DNA from 4 places in the Streptomyces pimonensis genome. Region 4 is predicted to be linked to each of the others. Evidence: riboswitches for the same ligand, from Rfam matches in the RefSeq annotation. Region 4 holds a riboswitch; each other region holds the start of a gene.
What was found. A riboswitch is a leader RNA that binds a small molecule or an ion and turns the genes downstream of it on or off. The one in region 4 is predicted to bind cyclic di-AMP.

Region 1: linked by a shared signal. The riboswitch ahead of KYY02_RS13965 (M23 family metallopeptidase) and the one ahead of KYY02_RS01885 (C40 family peptidase) in region 4 are both predicted to bind cyclic di-AMP.
Region 2: linked by a shared signal. The riboswitch ahead of KYY02_RS23735 (transglycosylase family protein) and the one ahead of KYY02_RS01885 (C40 family peptidase) in region 4 are both predicted to bind cyclic di-AMP.
Region 3: linked by a shared signal. The riboswitch ahead of KYY02_RS31405 (M23 family metallopeptidase) and the one ahead of KYY02_RS01885 (C40 family peptidase) in region 4 are both predicted to bind cyclic di-AMP.

The regions. Positions count from the first base shown of each region.
Region 1 is NZ_JAHWZY010000011.1:209,366-214,043, forward strand. Features, by position in the region: gene KYY02_RS13955 (MBL fold metallo-hydrolase) at 1-166, opposite strand, end outside; gene KYY02_RS13960 (SGNH/GDSL hydrolase family protein) at 261-1,046, opposite strand; gene KYY02_RS13965 (M23 family metallopeptidase) at 1,250-2,164, opposite strand; cyclic di-AMP (ydaO/yuaA leader) riboswitch at 2,169-2,327, opposite strand; gene KYY02_RS13970 (alpha-galactosidase) at 2,643-4,678, opposite strand, start outside.
Region 2 is NZ_JAHWZY010000027.1:5,787-10,464, reverse strand. Features, by position in the region: gene eno (phosphopyruvate hydratase) at 1-274, opposite strand, end outside; gene KYY02_RS23735 (transglycosylase family protein) at 507-1,235, opposite strand; cyclic di-AMP (ydaO/yuaA leader) riboswitch at 1,240-1,408, opposite strand; gene KYY02_RS23730 (transglycosylase family protein) at 1,614-2,630, opposite strand; gene KYY02_RS23725 (cytochrome P450 family protein) at 2,829-4,091, opposite strand; gene KYY02_RS23720 (nucleoside triphosphate pyrophosphohydrolase) at 4,274-4,678, opposite strand, start outside.
Region 3 is NZ_JAHWZY010000055.1:13,748-18,425, forward strand. Features, by position in the region: gene KYY02_RS31395 (M16 family metallopeptidase) at 1-1,041, shown strand, start outside; gene KYY02_RS31400 (M16 family metallopeptidase) at 1,038-2,426, shown strand; cyclic di-AMP (ydaO/yuaA leader) riboswitch at 2,627-2,791, shown strand; gene KYY02_RS31405 (M23 family metallopeptidase) at 2,804-3,580, shown strand; gene KYY02_RS31410 (GntR family transcriptional regulator) at 3,760-4,455, shown strand; gene KYY02_RS31415 (HPr family phosphocarrier protein) at 4,609-4,678, opposite strand, start outside.
Region 4 is NZ_JAHWZY010000001.1:375,422-380,099, reverse strand. Features, by position in the region: gene pcrA (DNA helicase PcrA) at 1-2,253, opposite strand, end outside; cyclic di-AMP (ydaO/yuaA leader) riboswitch at 2,494-2,666, shown strand; gene KYY02_RS01885 (C40 family peptidase) at 2,675-3,850, shown strand; gene KYY02_RS01880 (hypothetical protein) at 4,156-4,509, opposite strand.

The DNA.
Region 1 (4,678 bases), on a different contig from region 4:
CCCCCGTCGGGCGGATCCGGGCGGCGCCCCCGGGATTCCGGAAGACCCCGTCCTTGAAGTGCGGGGATCTGCGGATGCGTGCCATGCGCTCGCCACTCGGGTCCGCGCCGAAGGACACGGGCCGCAGGGCGCGCGGCCCGGAGCTCTGGGAACGGGAACCGGCCACGGTGCCTCCAAGTGGAGTCGGTCAGACATTCCATTATGTGCGGCGGTCCCCCGCACCGCGGTGCGGGGGACCGCCGCCACCGGCGAAGCGGCTCTCACGCCACCGCGGCGATCCGCACCTTGATGTCGTCCGGGGACAGCGTCCCCTTGGCGATCACGTGGTCGCCCGACGACTCCCCGCGCAGCCGGCGGCCGATCCACGGCACCAGGTACTCGCGGGCCCACTGGACGTCGTCCCGTCGGACCTCGAACGTGCCGCGGGGCGGCAGGGGCGGCCAGGGCTGTTCGGGGTCGGCGGGGACCTCCAGGCCGAGGGCCTGCCCGGCGCGGAGCGCGACACGGGTGTGTCCCTCCGGCGACAGGTGCAGCCGGTCGGCGTCCCAGGCCCTGCGGTCCTGGACGCTCCTGAGGGACCACAGGTCGAGCACCGGGCAGCTGTAGCGGTCGGCGACGGCCCGTACGTGCCCGTTGTACGTGGCGATCTTGCCGCGCAGATGCTTCAGCAGGGGAACGCCACGGGTGTCGAACCCGGTCGTCACCATCACCGTGCCGGACACGGCCGTGAGCGCGGCGATCGCCCGCTCGAACCGCTCGGCCACCTCGTCCGGATCGCTGCCCGGGCGGAGGATGTCATTGCCGCCCGCGCAGAACGAGACCAGGTCGGGGGCGAGTTCGACCGCCCTCGGCAGTTGGTCCGCCACGATCTGGTCCAGCAGCTTTCCGCGCACGGCGAGATTGGTGTACTCGAAGTCGCCCTCGGGCCGGAGGTCCGCGAGAAGCACGGCGAACCGGTCGGCCCAGCCGACGAACGCCCCGTCGGGGCCGGGGTCGCCGACACCCTCGGTGAAGCTGTCCCCCACCGCCACGTACGACCCGATCACTGCTCTGCTGTCACTCTTCGAATCGTCTGCCACAACCGCTCATGATTCACCTTCGAATGTGACCTACGCGACCGTAAGGAAAGGTTGACGCACGGTGAGATAAGACACTTCCAAAATGTTGGCCAACTCCGGAATACGCCGGAGGCCGGACCCGGGAATCGGGGTCCGGCCTCCGGCGCGCGCGTCGGGGAGGTCGTCGGGGGTCAGCCGATGGCGACACCCTTCGAGCGGAGGTAGGAGACCGGGTCCACGTCCGAGCCGTAGTCCGGGGTGGTGCGGATCTCGAAGTGCAGGTGCGGGCCGGTCGAGTTGCCGGTCGAGCCGGAGAGACCGACCTGCTGGCCGCCGGTCACGGCCTGGCCGGCCGAGACGGAGAGCGAGGACAGGTGGGCGTACTGGGCGTAGTGGCCGTCGTCGAGCTTGAGGACGACCTGGTTGCCGTACGCTCCGGCCCAGCCCGCGGAGACGACGGTGCCGGCGCCGACGGCCTTCAGGGAGGTGCCGGTCGGGACGGCGAAGTCGACGCCGGTGTGGTAGCCGCTGGACCACATGCTGCCGGCCACCTTGTAGGCGGTGCCGAGGCCGGCGCCGGGCACCGGGGAGCTGTAACCGGAGGCGCTCGCGGCCTGGTCGGTGTTCGTGGTCCGGGTGGAGGTGTCCGGGGAGGGCTGCTCGGCGGGCTGCTCGGTCTTCCGCTCCGGGGCCTGCGGGGCCGCGGCGGAGGGCGACTCCTGCGGCGCGGCCGTGGCGGCCCCGACGTCGACGGAGAGCCTCAGACCGGGGTGGATGAGTGACGGGTCGGCACCGATGGCCTCGCGGTTGTCCGCGTAGAGCTTCTTCCAGCCGCCGTCGACGTTCTCCGCCTCGGCGATCTTCGCGAGGTAGTCCCCGGCCTTCACGGTGTACGTGCGGGCCTCGCCGCCCTTGTCGGTGACGGTCTTCTGGCCGGCGGAAAGGGACTGGACGGCCTTTTCGGGGGCGCTCTGCGGCGTGGCGGCGTGCGCGCCGGTGGTGCCGAGGAGCGGCAGGGCGAGTGCGGCGCCACCGGTTCCGGCGACGGCGATGGAGCGGGTGAAACGCTGGGTCCTGGTACGGCGGTGCTTACCCTTCGCGGGCATGTCGAATTCCTCTCCGGCGCCTACGAGGTGAGCTGTCGGGTGCGGGCTGGAGATGCCCGGCCGCGCTGTCGCGTGGCTTAACCCCAAGCCGTTCCGGGAACCGGAACAGGCAGTCGTACCTGTGGGTCCCCCGTTCCTGCCGTGGACGGGTCAGTGTGTGCGGGCTCCGGGCGGCGGCAGGATTAGGCGTCCGTCCGGATCGGTGGCGAACGTAAGCGACCCGGACGCGGTGGGACAAGCGCGAGGTTCACCGCGAACACGCTTTTTCGTGATCGACATACGGAAAAGACGTCACCGAGCGTCAGCCGGGATTCCCTTCCCGCACGAATTCCCCTGCCCCTCCACGGAATTACGTGAGCATGGCGACAACACATCGTCACGGATATGACGATGCTCACGCACCCCTCCCCATCCCCCTTTCTTTCGGGGCACATTACGGCGAAGCGCATCAATCGGACATGACGCGCCAATCATGCGATCACCGGCGCCGCAGCCGGAACACCGCGGCGTCCAGGTCTCCCCGCAGACCGGTGTGCAGCCCGTGGTGCAGCAGGACGGCGCCCCGGTGCGTTTCGCCGCTTTCACGGCATTCGTACGACGCCTCCGGATCGAGGCCGCGCAGCCGGAGGGCCGGAACGGGCTCTCCGTGGTGCTGGGCCTGGAGGCAGGCGAGGACGACGGTCTCGTCGCCGAGGACGTACTGCACCGCGCTCAGCCCGCCCTCCGGAGGACGCAGCCGGTACAGGTCGCCGCGCTGGACGAGGGGCCGGATCTCCTTGTAGAGCGCGACCCACTCCCGCGCCTCGGCGAGCTCCTCCTCCGTCCACCGCGCGAGGTCGCCGCCGACGCCGAGCACCCCGGCCATGGCGCTGACGAACCGGAAGCGCAGCGAACTGACCCGCCCGTTGAGCATCGCGTTGGGGCTGTCGGTGACCCAGGCGGCCATCACCCGGGCCGGATGGATCTGGCTGAAGCCGTGCTGGATGGCGAGCCGGTCGAGCGGGTCGGTGTTGTCCGAGGTCCACACCTGGTCGGTACGGGAGAGGACTCCCAGGTCGATCCGCCCGCCGCCGCCCGAGCAGGACTCGAAGGCCACGCCCGGATGGGCCGCCCGCAACCGGTCCAGCAGGGCGTACAGACCGCGCACGTGGTCGATCCACAGCCGCTGCGGATACGGGTCGTCCGGCCAGCCGACGTCGCTGAAGCAGCGGTTGAAGTCCCACTTCACATAGTCGACGGGGGTGCCGGAGAGCAGCCCGTCCAGCCGTTCCCAGAGGTACTCCCGGACGTCGTCACGCGCGAGGTTGAGCACCAGCTGGTTGCGGAACTCCGTACGCCGGCGGTCCGGCTGGAACTGCACCCAGTCGGGGTGCGCGCGGTACAGGTCGCTGTCGGGGTTGACCATCTCCGGCTCGACCCAGATGCCGAACCGCATCCCGAGCCCGTGCACATGGTCCGCGAGCGGTTTCAGGCCGCCGGGGAAGCGGCCGGGGTGGGGGGTCCAGTCGCCGAGTCCGGCCCGGTCGCTCGTACGGGCCCCGAACCAGCCGTCGTCGACCACGAACAGCTCGACGCCCATCGCGGCAGCCCGCTGCGCGAGCGTCCGCTGCTGCTCCTCGGAGATGTCGAACCCGGTGGCCTCCCAGGAGTTGAACAGCACGGGCCGGTCCCGGTCCGCGTCCGGGACGACGTACGCCCGCTGGTAGGCGTGCCAGGCACGACTGGCACCACCGAAGCCGGCGTCGCTCCACAGGCCGGCGAAGACCGGCGTGACGTACGTCTCGTCCGTGCCCAGCATCAGCAGGCCGGAGTCGTCGTGACCCGCGCCGCCGGTGACCTGCACACGGGCGTCGGGGAGTTGGGCGACGCAGATGCGCCAGGACCCGGACCAGCCGAGGGCGCAGCCGTAGACCTCGCCGCGCTCCTCTGTCGCGTCGGTGTCCAGCGCGACCCAGGGCAGGTGCTGGTGTCCGGTGTGGCCGCGGCGGCTGCCGATGACCTTCTCGCCGTAGCCGACCGGGACGCGGGTCAGCCGGGACTCGGCGGCCCAGCGGCCGTGCAGCTGGGACAGCCGCCAGTGCTCGCGCTCGGGCAGGGTCCAGGTGGCGGAGTCCGCGCGCAGGAGCTCGACCGCCGGGCCCCGGTTGTGCAGGGTCACCCGGCGTTCGATCACGTCGTCGCACATCCGGTAGTGCAGGGTGACGGTCAGATCGCCGTCGCGAAAGCGGAGGCGGAGTTCACCGTTGTCGGTCTCGTGGCCCTCGAAGGTCCACTCGGTGCCGCGCCGCCCGTCGGCGGCGCGTACGGACAGGGCGGGCCGGACGAAGCGGGGGCCGCCTTCGACCGGGTACTCCTCGCGCCCGTCCAGCCGGGACTCGAACGGCCAGTCGTCCGGCAGCGGGCGCGCGGCGAGGGCTTCCGCGTCGGCGAGCGCGATGCGCGCGCCCCAGTGCAGGTGCACCAGCTCGTCACGGTCCGTGACGTGGAGCGCGTAACTGCTGGCCTGCCCCGACA
Region 2 (4,678 bases), on a different contig from region 4:
GGTCGATCAGGCGCTGCTCGGTGGCGTCGTAGCCGACGAGCTCCGGGCCGATCTGCTCGATGACGGCCAGGACCGCCTTCTCGACGCCCTTGCCCAGGTAACGGCCTGCATCGCCGTCACGGAGTTCGACGGCCTCGAAGGCGCCGGTGGAGGCGCCGGACGGGACGGCGGCACGACCCGTGCTGCCGTCGTCGAGGCCGACCTCGACCTCGACCGTGGGGTTGCCTCGGGAGTCCAGGATTTCCCGGGCTACGACGACGTCGATGGACGGCACGAGCATCTCCTTCTTGGATGTGACGCGGGTGAGCAGGACCCCGAAGGGTCTTGCGAGACCGAGCCTAACCGGCTCCGGGCGATCGGCCATCCGGCCGCCCGTCCCGTGGACAGAACCGAGAGTAAATTGTTTCCGAACGAAACAAAGCCGTTCCCGGAAACCCGGCCGTGAAAAACCCCGCCCCGGCGCGTACGGGGGAAGACGCACCGGGGCGGGAGCAGGGGGCGGCCGCTTACTTCAGGTGCAGCTGCTGGCCCGGGTAGATGAGGTCGGCGTCGTCGACGATGTCGTCGTTCAGCTCGAACAGCTGGGCCCAGCCGCCCGCGACGTCGTGCTCGGCGGCGATGGAGCTGAGGGTGTCGCCCTTGACGACCTTGTACTCGCCGTCGCCCTTCTCGACCTTCTCGCCGGTCGGGGTGGTGACGGTCTTCTCCTTGGCCTTCTGCTCGGTCTTCTGCTCGGTCTTCTGCTCGGCGGCCGGACGCTCGGCGGAGCGGGAGGCCTTCTGCCCGCTCTCACGCGTGCCGGTGGAACCGGTGCCCTGCGAGGAGCCGGCCGAGGAGCCGTTCGAGGAGGAGCCGGTGTAGGCGGCACCGGACAGGCTCTTGCCACAGACCGGCCAGGCGCCCTTGCCCTGGCCCGCGAGGACCTTCTCGGCTATCTCGATCTGCTGCGCCTTGCTGGCCCGGTCGGCGGTGGAGGCGTACTGCGTGCCGCCGTACGCGGCCCAGGTGGAGGCGGAGAACTGCAGGCCGCCGTAGTAACCGTTGCCGGTGTTGATGGACCAGTTGCCGCCGGACTCGCACTGGGCGACGGCGTCCCACTCGGAGGCGGTGGCGGCGGAGGCGCTGCCGGCCGCCATCAGCGGGGCGGCGACGGCGGCGGAGGCGACACCGGCGACGGCGATCGCGCGGGTGGCCTTGGACGGACGACGGTGCTTGCCCTTGCCGGAAAACAGCATGGTTGGATCCCCTCACCGACGCCTACGAGGTGAGCTGTCGGGTTCGGGCCGGTTGAGTTGCCCGGCCGCGTCCCTCACGGGAGGCGGCTCCACCCCAAGCCCGATCCGGTGTCAATCACCGGAAGGGGCGCTTACCTTGGGTCCCCCGCTCCTGCCTGCGGCGCATGACGCGACGACTGTTCCCGTGCTGCCGCTGGCAGGATTCGGCGTGGCGGCAGCCGGGGCCCGCGATGGCGAGCGATCACGACCGTAGGCACGCGATCCGCGGAATTTCAAAGACGATCAGGGCTTCTGAGACCTATCTCTCACAGCCTTCAAAGCGGACATTGGCCGCGAATCGTGACGTCAACTGTCGTCGGAGTTACACCCTTTCGGGCGTCACTTTCCGCCCGGTTCGATCCCGACCTCAAGCTCCTGCCCCGGCAGGATGAGGTCCGGGTCGGCACCGACGACCTGCTCGTTCTCCGCGTAGAGCGACCGCCATCCGCCGTCGAGCTCGAGGGAGCCGGCGATGGACGAGAGGCTGTCGCCGGTGCGCACGGTGTACGAGCCGTCGGCTGCGTCGCGCGGGGCGTCGGCACCGCGCGAGGCGTGCCGTCCGGACGAGTCCGCCGCACGGTCCTCCGCCTCGCCCTCCTCGGCACTGATGCCACGATGACGGCCGCCGCTCGCGTCCTCGGTGCCGGTGAGTTCGGAGGAGCCGGTGTTCTGGCCGGACGTGGCCGACTCGTCGCTCCTGGGAGTGGCCGAGGCGGAGGGGGAGGCGCCGGATCCGTCGTCGGAGCCGGTGTCCGATTCCTTCCCCGAGCCGGCCGAGCCGTCGGACTTCGCCGATCCACCGGTCGCACCCTCGCCGTCCTCCGGCTCCTCGGCGCCGGACGTGGCCGACGGCGAGGGCGAAGCGGCCGGATCAGCGGAGTCCGCCGATCCGGACGGGTCCGTGGAGCCGGACGAGCCCGTGAGGCCGGAGGAGCCGGACGAGTCCTCCGCCACACCCGTGTCGATGTCGGCCGGCGCCGAGTCCTGCTCGAGGCCCGCCGTCGGTCCGCAGGTGTGCCAGGCGCCGACCCCCCGGTCGGCGAGGATCCTCTCGGCCACGGCGATCTGCTGACCGCGGCTGGCCTGGTCGGGGCTGGCCGCGTAGTCCAGGCCGCCGTAGCCCTCCCAGTCGTCCTGGGTCAACTGCAGGCCGCCGTAATAGCCGTTGCCGGTGTTCTGGCTCCAGGAGCCACCGCTTTCGCATTCGGCGACCCGGTCCCAGGTCGTGCCGTCGGCCGCGCTGGCGCCGCCGGCCCCGAGGAGCGGGATCGCGATGGCGGAGCCGGTCACTCCGGCCGCGACGAGGAGAGCCGGAGCCTGGCGGGGGCGACGGTGCCGACCGTTCCCGGAGAGCATGCGGAGACCTTTCGCAGAACAGCAACGACAGGTGCGGTGAGTGAAGCCCTGGGCACCGCACTTGATGGGTGAACGTATCGGCAGACGATCACTTGTCACAAGTTCATGCCGCGCAGATCACGTGAAGATCACAGAGCTGAGGGCGTGTCATGTTTACGCTGGCCCACTCCGGGTCACTGCGGACGGCGGTCCGGTCCTTCACCTCCGCGGAGGAGTGAAGTCCACCGGGAGCGTGCGCAGTCCGCGCATGATGAGCCCGCCCCGCCAGCGGAGTTCGGCCGGCTCCACCGCGAGCCGCAGGTCCGGCAGACGCGTCAGCAGGGTGGCGAGCGCGGTCCGGCCCTCCAACCGGGCCAGCGGGGCCCCCAGGCAGTAGTGGATGCCGTGGCCGTACCCCAGATGCTGGTTGTCGCGCCGGCCGAGGTCGAGCACGTCCGGGTCGCCGAACCGCTCCGGGTCCCGGTCCGCGGCGGCGAGCACGACGAGAACGGGGTCGCCGGCCGCGATGCGCTGCCCTCCGATGGTGACCGGCTCGGTGGCGAACCGCCAGGTGGCGAGCTCCACGGGACCGTCGTACCGCAGGAGCTCCTCGACACCGGTCTCCAGCAGCCCGTGTTCCCCGGCGGCGAGGGAGCGCTGCAGGCGGTCGCGCTGTCCGGGGTGGGTGAGCAGGGCGTAGGTGCCGTTGCCGATCAGGTTGACGGTGGTCTCGAAACCGGCGAACAGCAGGATGAACGCCATGGCGGCGGCCTCGTTCTCGGTGAGGTGCTCACCGTGGTCGGAGGCGCGGATGAGGCCGGAGATGAGGTCCTCGCCGGGGGCGGCTTCGGCGGGGAGCGCCTCGCGCTTGCGGTGGATCAGCTCGGCGAGGTAGCCGCGCATCTTCTTCACGGACCGGGCGACCCCGCCGCGCGGCCCCCCGCCGTGGCGGATCATCATGCCCGCCCAGTCCCGGAAGTCGTCCTGGTCCTCGCGCGGGACGCCGAGCAGGTCGCAGATGGCGTAGATGGGGAGGGGGAAGGCGAACTCGTGGATGAGGTCGGCGGAGCCGCTGTCCGCGAACCGGTCGATGAGCCCGTCGGTGAGCTCCTGCACGCGGGGCGCGAACTCGGCGACCCGGCGCGGGGTGAACGCCTTGCTGACCAGCCGGCGCAGCCGGGTGTGGTCCGGCGGGTCGATGTTCAGCAGATGCGTCATCAGCTCCGCCTGGCGCTCCCCGGGGATACCGGTCCTGCCCTTGGCGTGCGCGGGCTCGTCGTGGTGCGCGGGGTTCTTGGACAGCCGGCTGTCGGCGAGGGCCTGCTTGGCGTCGGCGTACCGCGTGACCAGCCACGCCTCCACCCCGCTCGGCAGCCGGGTGCGGTGCACGGGGGCGTGCTCGCGCAGCCATGCGTAGGCGGGATAGGGATCGGCGGCGAACTCCCAGGTGAACAACTCGGGAGCGAGGGGCTGGTCGTGCATGCGGCGACCCTAACGGGCGGGGCGACGGGGCGGCGCGGGAGAGCCCGGTGGCCGGGGTCTCCGGCGGGTGCGGGCACGGGTGCGGGCGCGGGTGCTCGTTCGCGCACCTCCCCGCGCTCCCTCGGGGGCGCGGGCCGGGGACGGGCGGGAAGGGGATGATCCTCCCGCGCCGCACCCGCGCCTCAGTTCCCGCCCTGCCCCTCCGCGGCCCGTATCGCGTCGCGGTACACCCGCGCGGCCGCCCGCAACGCCGCCTCCGGATCGACCCCCACGGCCTCCGCCCGCACCGCCAGCCCCAGCAGCTCGTAACCGACCCCCTGCCCCGTCGGCACCGGCACGTCCAGCCCCGCGGTCCGCGCCCGCGACCCCAGCTTCGCCGCCAGCGCCAGTCCGGGCTGCCCGAGCGGCACCCCCTCCGTCACCGAGCTGCGCCGCTTCTCCTCCGCCTTCGTCCGCAGCCAGTGCGCCTTGACGTCCTCCGGCGTGTCCGCCGTCTCCTCGCCGAAGACGTGCGGGTGCCGGTGGATCAGCTTGGCCACGATGCCCCCCGCCACGTCGTCGACGGAGAACGGCTCCTCCGGGTGCTC
Region 3 (4,678 bases), on a different contig from region 4:
GAACTCGCCCTCTGGCTGGAGGCCGACCGCATGGGCTCCCTGCTGACCGCCCTGGACGAGGAGTCCATGGAGAACCAGCGGGACGTCGTCAAGAACGAGCGCCGCCAGCGCTACGACAACGTCCCCTACGGCACGGCCTTCGAGAAGCTGACCGCCCTCGCCTACCCGGAGGGCCACCCGTACCACCACACGCCCATCGGCTCGATGGCGGACCTGGACGCGGCCACCCTGGAGGACGCGCGCCAGTTCTTCCGTACGTACTACGCGCCGAACAACGCCGTGCTCTCCGTCGTCGGCGACATCGACCCGGAGCAGACGCTCGCCTGGATCGAGAAGTACTTCGGCTCCATCCCGTCCCACGACGGCGAGCCCGCCCCGCGCGACGGCTCGCTGCCCGAGGTCATGGGCGGGCAGCTGCGCGAGATCGTGGAGGAGGAGGTCCCCGCGCGTGCGCTGATGGCCGCCTACCGGCTGCCCGAGGACGGCACGCGTGCGTGTGACGCCGCCGACCTGGCGCTCACCGTCCTCGGCGGCGGCGAGTCCTCGCGGTTCTACAACCGGCTGGTACGGCGCGACCGCACGGCCGTGGCCGCCGGCTTCGGCCTGCTGCGGCTGGCCGGGGCGCCCTCCCTGGGCTGGCTGGACGTGAAGACGTCCGGCGACGTGGAGGTGCCGGTCATCGAGGCCGCCATCGACGAGGAGCTCGCCCGGTTCGCCGAGGAGGGTCCCACGGCGGAGGAGATGGAGCGCGCGCAGGCCCAGCTGGAGCGCGAGTGGCTCGACCGGCTCGGCACGGTCGCCGGCCGCGCCGACGAACTGTGCCGGTACGCGGTCCTGTTCGGCGACCCGCAGCTCGCCCTGACCGCCGTGCAGCGCGTCCTGGAGGTGACGGCGGAGGAGGTGAAGGAGGTCGCCAAGGCCCGCCTGCGCCCCGACAACCGCGCGGTGCTCGTCTACGAGCCGGTCGCCCCGGAGGGCGAGGACACCGAGGAAGCCGCCGCAGTTGCCGGCGCCGACGAGAACGAGGAGACGGCGAAGTGACCGAGCTCGCCACGATGGACTTCCACCCGCGGCCGCAGGCGGGCGACGCCAAGCCCTGGGCCTTCCCGGCCCCCGAGCGGGGCACGCTCGACAACGGCCTGACCGTGCTGCGCTGCCACCGTCCCGGCCAGCAGGTCGTCGCCGTCGAGGTGCTCCTCGACGCGCCCCTGGAGGCCGAGCCGGACGGTCTCGACGGTGTCGCCACGATCATGGCGCGGGCCTTCTCCGAGGGCACCGACAAGCACTCCGCCGAGGAGTTCGCCGCCGAGCTGGAGCGCTGCGGCGCCACCCTGGACGCGCACGCGGACCACCCCGGCGTCCGCCTCAGCCTGGAGGTGCCGGCCTCCCGGCTCACCAAGGGCCTCGGGCTGCTCGCCGACGCGCTCAGGGCGCCCGCGTTCGCCGACAGCGAGGTCGAGCGGCTGGTCCGCAACCGCCTCGACGAGATCCCGCACGAGCTGGCCAGCCCCTCCCGCCGCGCCGCCAAGGAGCTCTCCAAGGAGCTGTTCCCGGCGAGTTCGCGCATGTCGCGCCCCCGCCAGGGAACCGAGGAGACGGTCACCGGCATCGACTCCGCGGCCGTGCGCACCTTCTACGAGAAGCACGTCCGCCCCGCCACGGCCACCGCCGTGGTCGTCGGCGACCTCACCGGCATCGACCTGGACGCGCTGCTCGGCGGCACCCTGGGCGCCTGGGCCGGCTCCCCGGCCCAGCCGCGGCCCGTCCCACCGGTGGTCGCGGACGACACCGGCCGCGTCGTGATCGTGGACCGCCCCGGCGCCGTCCAGACGCAGCTGCTGATCGGCCGCATCGGGCCCGACCGGCACGACCGCGTGTGGCCCGCGCAGGTGCTCGGCACGTACTGCCTGGGCGGCACCCTCACGTCCCGCCTGGACCGCGTGCTGCGTGAGGAGAAGGGATACACCTACGGCGTACGGTCGTTCGGGCAGGTCCTCAGGTCCGCCCCGGACGGTGCCGGCGCGGCGATGCTGGCGATCAGCGGCTCCGTCGACACCCCGAACACCGGACCCGCCCTCGACGACCTGTGGACGGTGCTGCGCACGCTCGCCGCGGAAGGGCTCACCGACGACGAACGCGATGTCGCCGTGCAGAACCTCGTGGGTGTGGCGCCGCTCAAGTACGAGACCGCCGCGGCCGTCGCGAGCACCCTGGCCGACCAGGTCGAGCAGTACCTGCCCGACCACTACCAGGCGGACCTGTACCGGCAGTTGGCCGCGACCGGCACCGTGGAGGCCACCGCGGCCGTCGTGAACGCCTTCCCGGTGGACCGCCTGGTGACGGTCCTCGTCGGCGACGCGGCGCAGATCAAGGCGCCGGTGGAGGCCCTCGGGATCGGCGAAGTCACCGTCGTGACCGCCGAGTAGCGAGCCGCCACGGCGCACACGCTCGGGGCCCTGGTGGCAGGAGAGCCACCAGGGCCCTCGTATGCCCGAATTGGGGCGGAGGTTGCCTGTCTGCCCTGTGGGATGCGCTACAAAAACCCGGATCCGTTTGAGGATCGGGAGGCGTCCCGCATAGCTTCGTCCGGGCTGTTCGTCGGTCAGTGCGCCGCACCCGCGGCACCGGACAGCCATCGCCGAGTCCCCGTACGGCGCGAGCCAGGGGAGCCGGGGACCCACATACGTCCCTGGGGTGAATCGGACGCCCGCGCGTGTCGCGAGGGGGCCCGTAGGAGACCTTCCTGCTCCGAACCCGTCAGCTAACCCGGTAGGCGAGAGGGAAGGAAAGGACCAGCCTGTACATGGCGTTCACCCGCGCCCCGGGCAAGCACCGTCGTCCCAGCAGGATGCAGCGCGGCACCGCCCGCGCGGCGGGCGTCGCGGCGCTCACCACCACCGGCGTCGTCGGCTCCCTCGCGGCTCCCGCACTCGCCGCCGAGCCCGCTGCCGCGCAGACCGGCCTCACGCCCGTCGTCACCCTGGGCGACGCGGTCGCCGAGCGGATAGAGGCCCAGGCGGCCGCCCAGCACGAGGCCGCCCGGGAGGCGGCCGAGGCCGCCGCGCGGAAGGCCGCCGAGGAGACGGCGCGCGAGAAGGCCGCCGAGGAGGCCGCCGCGAAGGCCCGCGCGGAGAAGGAGCGCGCCGCGCGGGAGGCCGAGCGCGAGCGCCTCAGCACCTTCGTCTCCCCGATCCCCGGCTCGTACGTCTCGACCAGCTACCGGGCCGGCAGCTCGCTGTGGTCCTCCGGCAGCCACACCGGTGTCGACTTCCACGCCGCGAGCGGCACCCCCGTCCAGTCGGTCGGCATCGGCACCGTCGTCGAGGCCGGCTGGGGCGGCTCGTACGGCAACCAGGTCGTCATCAGGATGAACGACGGCACGTACACCCAGTACGCCCACCTGTCGTCCATCGGCGTCTCGGTGGGCCAGCAGGTCGCCGCCGGGCAGCGGATCGGCCTCTCCGGCGCCACCGGCAACGTCACGGGCGCGCACCTGCACTTCGAGGCCCGTACGACGGCCGAGTACGGCTCCGACCTCGATCCCGTCGCCTACCTCCGCGCGCACGGCGTCAGCCTCTGACCCGAGGACTTCCCGGTGCCCCGGCTCCCCGAGCCGGGGCACCGGTGTTTCCGGTCGGCGCTCGTCCGAAAAACGCGCATGGATTCCGGTCCGCCGTCGTGAATTCCCGCTGATTGGAATAGAGTCACGGAACACACGTCAATCGTCGACGTTTCACGGGGATTAAGCGGAGGTCGGTCATGCGTATTCCCGCGCACTCGGTGTGCACGGCGATCCGGGACGACATCGTCGCGGGTGTCCACGAGCGCGGCGGCCGGCTCACCGAGGAAGTCCTCGCCCGCCGTTACGGTGTCTCCCGCGTCCCCGTCCGGGAGGCGCTGCGCACGCTGGAGGCCGAGGGGTTCGTGGTGACCCGGCGGCACGCGGGCGCGTGCGTCGCGGAACCCACCGAGCAGGAGGCCGCCGACCTGCTGGAGATGCGCATGCTGCTGGAGCCGCTCGGCGCCTCCCGCGCGGCCCAGCGCCGCACCGAGGCCCATCTGAAGGTGCTGCGCGGCCTGGTCCGGCTGGGGCAGGAACGCGCCCGTCAGGGCCACAGCGACGATCTGCGCTCCTTGAGCGGCTGGTTCCACGAGACGCTCGCCCAGGCCACCGGCAGCCCGGCGCTGACCTCGGCGCTGACCCAGCTGCGGCACAAGATCGCCTGGATGTACGCCGCCGAGGGTCCGTCCGATCCGGTCGGGTACTGGGCGGAGCACGGCGCGATCGTGGACGCCGTGGCGCGCGGCGACGGCGACCGCGCGCGGTCCGTCACGGCGCTGCACACCGAGCGCGCGAGCGCCGGGCACCGCCTGCGTTTCGCCTCCGGCGCCGGCCGCGCGGACCGGGTGAGGAACTCGCAACATGCCGTAAACATGACGGGTCTCCGGCATTAACACGGCTGCCGTATACAAAGAGGGAGTAATTCCGGGGGTTATTCGTGCTGCTTGGAAAAGGGAAAGCGAAAGGCCCGTCCGGTGGTCCGGGCGGGCCTTTCGGTGAGACGGACGGGCGTCCGTCGAGGAGACGACTCCCGTGGTCGTGAATGCTCAGACGGTCTCGGGGAGCTCCTCGAGGCCCTCGGAGACCAGCTTCGCCAGACGGTCCAGGGCGGCGTCG
Region 4 (4,678 bases):
ACGGGACGACGACAGCGACGCCGCCACTCCCGACGCCGGACCGGAGGACACGGGCGCGCTCGCCCCCGTCCGCTTCCACTCCAGATGGGCGGCCGGGATCTCCTCCAGGAACCGCGAGGGCGGGTTGTAGGACGGCTGACCCCACGCGCTGCGCAGCGTCGACCGGGTCAGGTACAGCCGCTCACGCGCGCGCGTGATGCCGACGTACGCCAGGCGCCGCTCCTCCTCCAGCTCCTTGGTCTGGCCGAGGGCGCGCATGTGCGGGAAGACGCCGTCCTCCATGCCGGTGAGGAAGACGACCGGGAACTCCAGGCCCTTGGCGGTGTGCAGGGTCATCAGGGTGATGACGCCGGAGCCGTCCTCCTCGTCGGGGATCTGGTCGGAGTCGGCGACCAGGGCGACCTGCTCCAGGAAGTCGGACAGCGTGACCGCCTCGCCCTCACCGCGCTCCTGCTCGAACTCCAGGGCGACGGCGGCGAGCTCCTGGAGGTTCTCGATCCGGGTCTCGTCCTGCGGGTCGGTGGAGGCCTGCAGCTCGGCCAGATAGCCGGTGCGTTCGAAGATCGCCTCCAGGACCGTGGCCGGGCCCGCGCCGGACTCGACGACCGTACGAAGGTCCTCCATGAGCGTGTTGAACCGCTTCACGGCGTTCGACGACCGCGCGGCCATGCCGTACGCCTCGTCGACGCGCTTCAGCGCCTGCGGGAAACTGATCTTCTCGCGCTGGGCGAGGGCGTCGATCATCGCCTCCGCGCGGTCGCCGATGCCCCGCTTGGGTACGTTGAGGATGCGGCGCAGCGGCACCGAGTCCTCGGGGTTGGCGAGCACCCGCAGGTAGGCCAGGACGTCCCGGACCTCCTTGCGCTCGTAGAAGCGGACGCCGCCGACGACCTTGTAGGGCAGGCCGACGCGGATGAAGACCTCCTCGAAGACACGGGACTGGGCGTTGGTGCGGTAGAAGACGGCGACGTCGCCCGCCTTCGCCTCGCCCGCGTCGGTGAGGCGGTCTATCTCGTCGGCGACGAACTGGGCCTCGTCGTGCTCGGTGTCCGCGACGTACCCGGTGATCCGCGCGCCCGTGCCGGCGTTGGTCCACAGGTTCTTGGGGCGCCGCGACTCGTTGCGCTCGATGACGGCGTTGGCCGCGCTCAGAATGGTCTGGGTGGAACGGTAGTTCTGCTCCAGCAGGATCGTGGTCGCGTCCGGGTAGTCCTCCTCGAACTGGAGGATGTTGCGGATCGTCGCGCCGCGGAAGGCGTAGATCGACTGGTCGGCGTCACCCACCACGCACAGTTCGGCGGGCGGGACCTCGGCCTCGGACGGTACGCCGGCGGGGTGCTCAAAGGTGCCGACGAGTTCGCGCACCAGGGCGTACTGGGCATGGTTGGTGTCCTGGTACTCGTCGACCATGACGTGCCGGAACCGGCGGCGGTAGTGCTCGGCGACGTCCGGGAAGGCGCGGAGCAGATTGACCGTCGTCATGATCAGGTCGTCGAAGTCCAGCGCGTTCGCCTCGCGCAGCCGGGACTGGTAGAGCGCGTAGGCCTGGGCGAGGGTCTTCTCGAAGCCGTCGGCCGCCCGGGCGGCGAAGTCCTCCTCGTCGATCAGCTCGTTCTTCAGGTTGCTGATCCTGGCGCTGAAGGACTTCGGCGGAAAGCGCTTGGGGTCGAGGTCCAGGTCGCGGCAGACCAGGGCCATCAGCCGCTTGGAGTCGGCGGCGTCGTAGATCGAGAACGACGACGTGAAGCCGAGCTTCTTGCTCTCGCGACGCAGGATGCGCACGCACGCGCTGTGGAACGTCATGACCCACATGGCGCCCGCGCGTGGGCCGACGAGCTGCTCGACGCGCTCCTTCATCTCGCCCGCGGCCTTGTTGGTGAAGGTGATCGCGAGGATCTGGCCCGGATGGACGTGCCGCTCGGCCAGCAGGTGGGCGATGCGGTGGGTGAGCACGCGGGTCTTGCCGGAACCGGCGCCGGCCACGATGAGCAGCGGGGAGCCGGAGTGCACGACGGCGGCGCGCTGGTTGTCGTTCAGCCCCTCGAGGAGCGCGGCGGCGTCGATCACTGGGCGCGGGGCGCCGTCACGGTAGTGGGTGTCCCGTTCCGGCGGCAGGTCGAACTTCCCGCCGAACAGGTCGTCCGGGATCGGCTCCGGTACGTGCTCGTCCTCGGGCGGTGGCGGGGGCTCGCCCTCGGGGCCCCGCTGGGCCTGGAGGTCCGCCAGGAAACTGTCGTCAAAGAGGCTGCTCATCGCTCTCCGAGTCTAGGGCGCTCCACCGACAACCCGGGGCCACCCCGGGAACATCCCCGGCTTCCGGCGGCCTGAACGGGTCCCTCACCCTCCAGGAACACCGTCTCACCCTGAGTCACCCCGCGCGCGAGGTCACGAAAATGTATCGGGCATATCACCCATCAACCTTCACAGGGGCCACACCGGTTGGCTACGGTGCGGGCGGGCCGCACGACCCCCACCGGCGAACCTCGCCGGGCCGCGCGGCCTCCGCCGAGTCCGTCCCTGCCCCTCGCGCGGCAGCCGGAGCCGGGGACCCACCGAGATCACGGGGTGAATCGGCCCACTCCCTCGCGGAGCGGCCGTAGGGCAACCCTTCCAAGCACCCGCCCGAACCCGACAGCTAACCCGGTAGGCGGAGCGTGGGAAGGAGTCGCCTCCCTTGGCGTCGCACCGCAAGTCGCGCACCCCCGGCATCCGCGTGGCAGGCATCCGGCCCCCGGCCCTCGCCACGGCCGCCCTGGCCTCCGTGGCCCTGCTCTCCCAGACGGCCACCGCCGCCCCCTCCGACGACGGCAGGCCCAGCCTGGAGGAGGTCGAGAAGAAGGTCGACGACCTCTACCGCCAGGCGGAGTCGGCGACCGAGAAGTACAACGCGGCCAAGGAGCGGACCGCGAAGCAGCGCAAGCAGGTCGACACGCTCCTCGACGACGTGGCCAAGCGCACCCAGAAGCTCAACGACGCGCGGGAGGAGCTGGGCTCCTTCGCCGCCGCCCAGTACCGGACCGGCTCCGGTATTCCCGACACCGCGACCTTCCTGCTCGCACACACGCCGCAGGACGTCTTCGACCAGCGTCAGGTGCTGGACCGGATCACCGGCCGCCAGAAGAAAGCGGTCGACGACTACGTCGCCCAGCAGTCCGAGACGATGAAGAAGCGCCGGGAGGCCACCGAGAGCCTCCGAACGCTCACCGAGGCCCAGGGCGATCTGAAGACGGCCAAGGCCACCGTCCAGAAGAAGCTCACCGACGCGCGTGAACTGATGGCGAAGCTGACCGCCGAGGAGAAGGCGCGGCTCGCGGCGATCGAGAAGGAGAAGCAGGAGGAGGCCGCCCGCAAGGCCGCCGAGCTCGCCCGGCAGCAGGCGGAGCAGCGGAAGGCCGAGGAGAGGACCGCCGCCCGGCAGGACGGCGGCACGTCGGGCGCCCCGGCCCCGGCCCCGGCCGCCTCACCGTCGACGCCGACGGACTCCTCGTACGCCACCAAGGCCGAGAGGGCCCTCGCCTTCGCCCGCGCGCAGATCGGCAAGCCGTACGTCTGGGGCGCCACCGGCCCCGGCTCCTACGACTGCTCCGGCCTCATCCAGGCCGCCTGGAAGGCCGCCGGCATCACCCTCCCGCGCACCACCTACGACCAGGTCGACGCGGGCACGACGGTCCCCGTCTCCCAGGCCCGGCCCGGTGACCTGGTCTTCTTCTACGACGACATCACCCACGTGGGCCTCTACATCGGCAACGGGATGATGATCCACGCGCCGAAGCCCGGCACGTACGTCCGCGAGGAGTCCGTCTACTACGACGGCGAGTCCTCGGTCCACAGCGTGGTCCGCCCCGCCTGACCTGTCCGGGGGCACGGAGCCCGGCGGGCTCTCCCGGCATCGGAGCATGTCCGGCCCCGTCCCCCCGTCTCCTTTCCGCGCCTGGTGGGCGCGGCGTTCGCCGGCGGCCGGCGCCGCCGTGAGGGCGACCGGCACCGTGCCGGTCGCCCTGCACCCGGCGGGGCGCGGGATCCTCTCCCGGGTCGGCCTCGTGCCGGCCTGCGCCGCCCGGCCGGGGCCGGCGGCGGAGTTCGCTCTGCGGCTGTTGTGGGCGGCGGTCGCCGCCGCGCGGGCCACGGTCACGTCCGGCCCCGTGGAGGAAGGGGTCAGGTCCACAGCACCGCGATGAAGACGTTCGCCACGGTCAGCAGGCCGACCAGGCCGAACAGGCCCTTGTCCACCTTCCCGTCGTCCCGCTTCACGTAGACCAGGCCGAGGATCACGATCAGCAGGGCCAGCTTCACGCCGATCTTGATGTTGTCGACGGAGTAGTCCTGGGCCTGGTTGAGGCCGACCAGGACCACACCGGTGACCAGCATCGTCAGCGCACCGTGCAGCATCGCGGGGACGAAGCGGGCGGTGCCCTGGCCCATCGCCTTCATCTGGGTGAGGAAGCCGCCGAGGAGCGACGCGATACCGATGATGTGCAGACCGACGAAGAGGTGGATGAGTACGTCCATGGGGCCGGAGCCTAGCCACAGCCACTTCGTAGCACTCCGGCACCCTCGTCCGTCCCCCCTTCGCCGCATCGGTCACCACCCTGAGTGAAGACGGTGAAGCCAGGACGGGGTTCCTGTCACTTGCGGTCACCCGACGGTCCGCTCACGCCACTTCCGCACAACCCGTTAC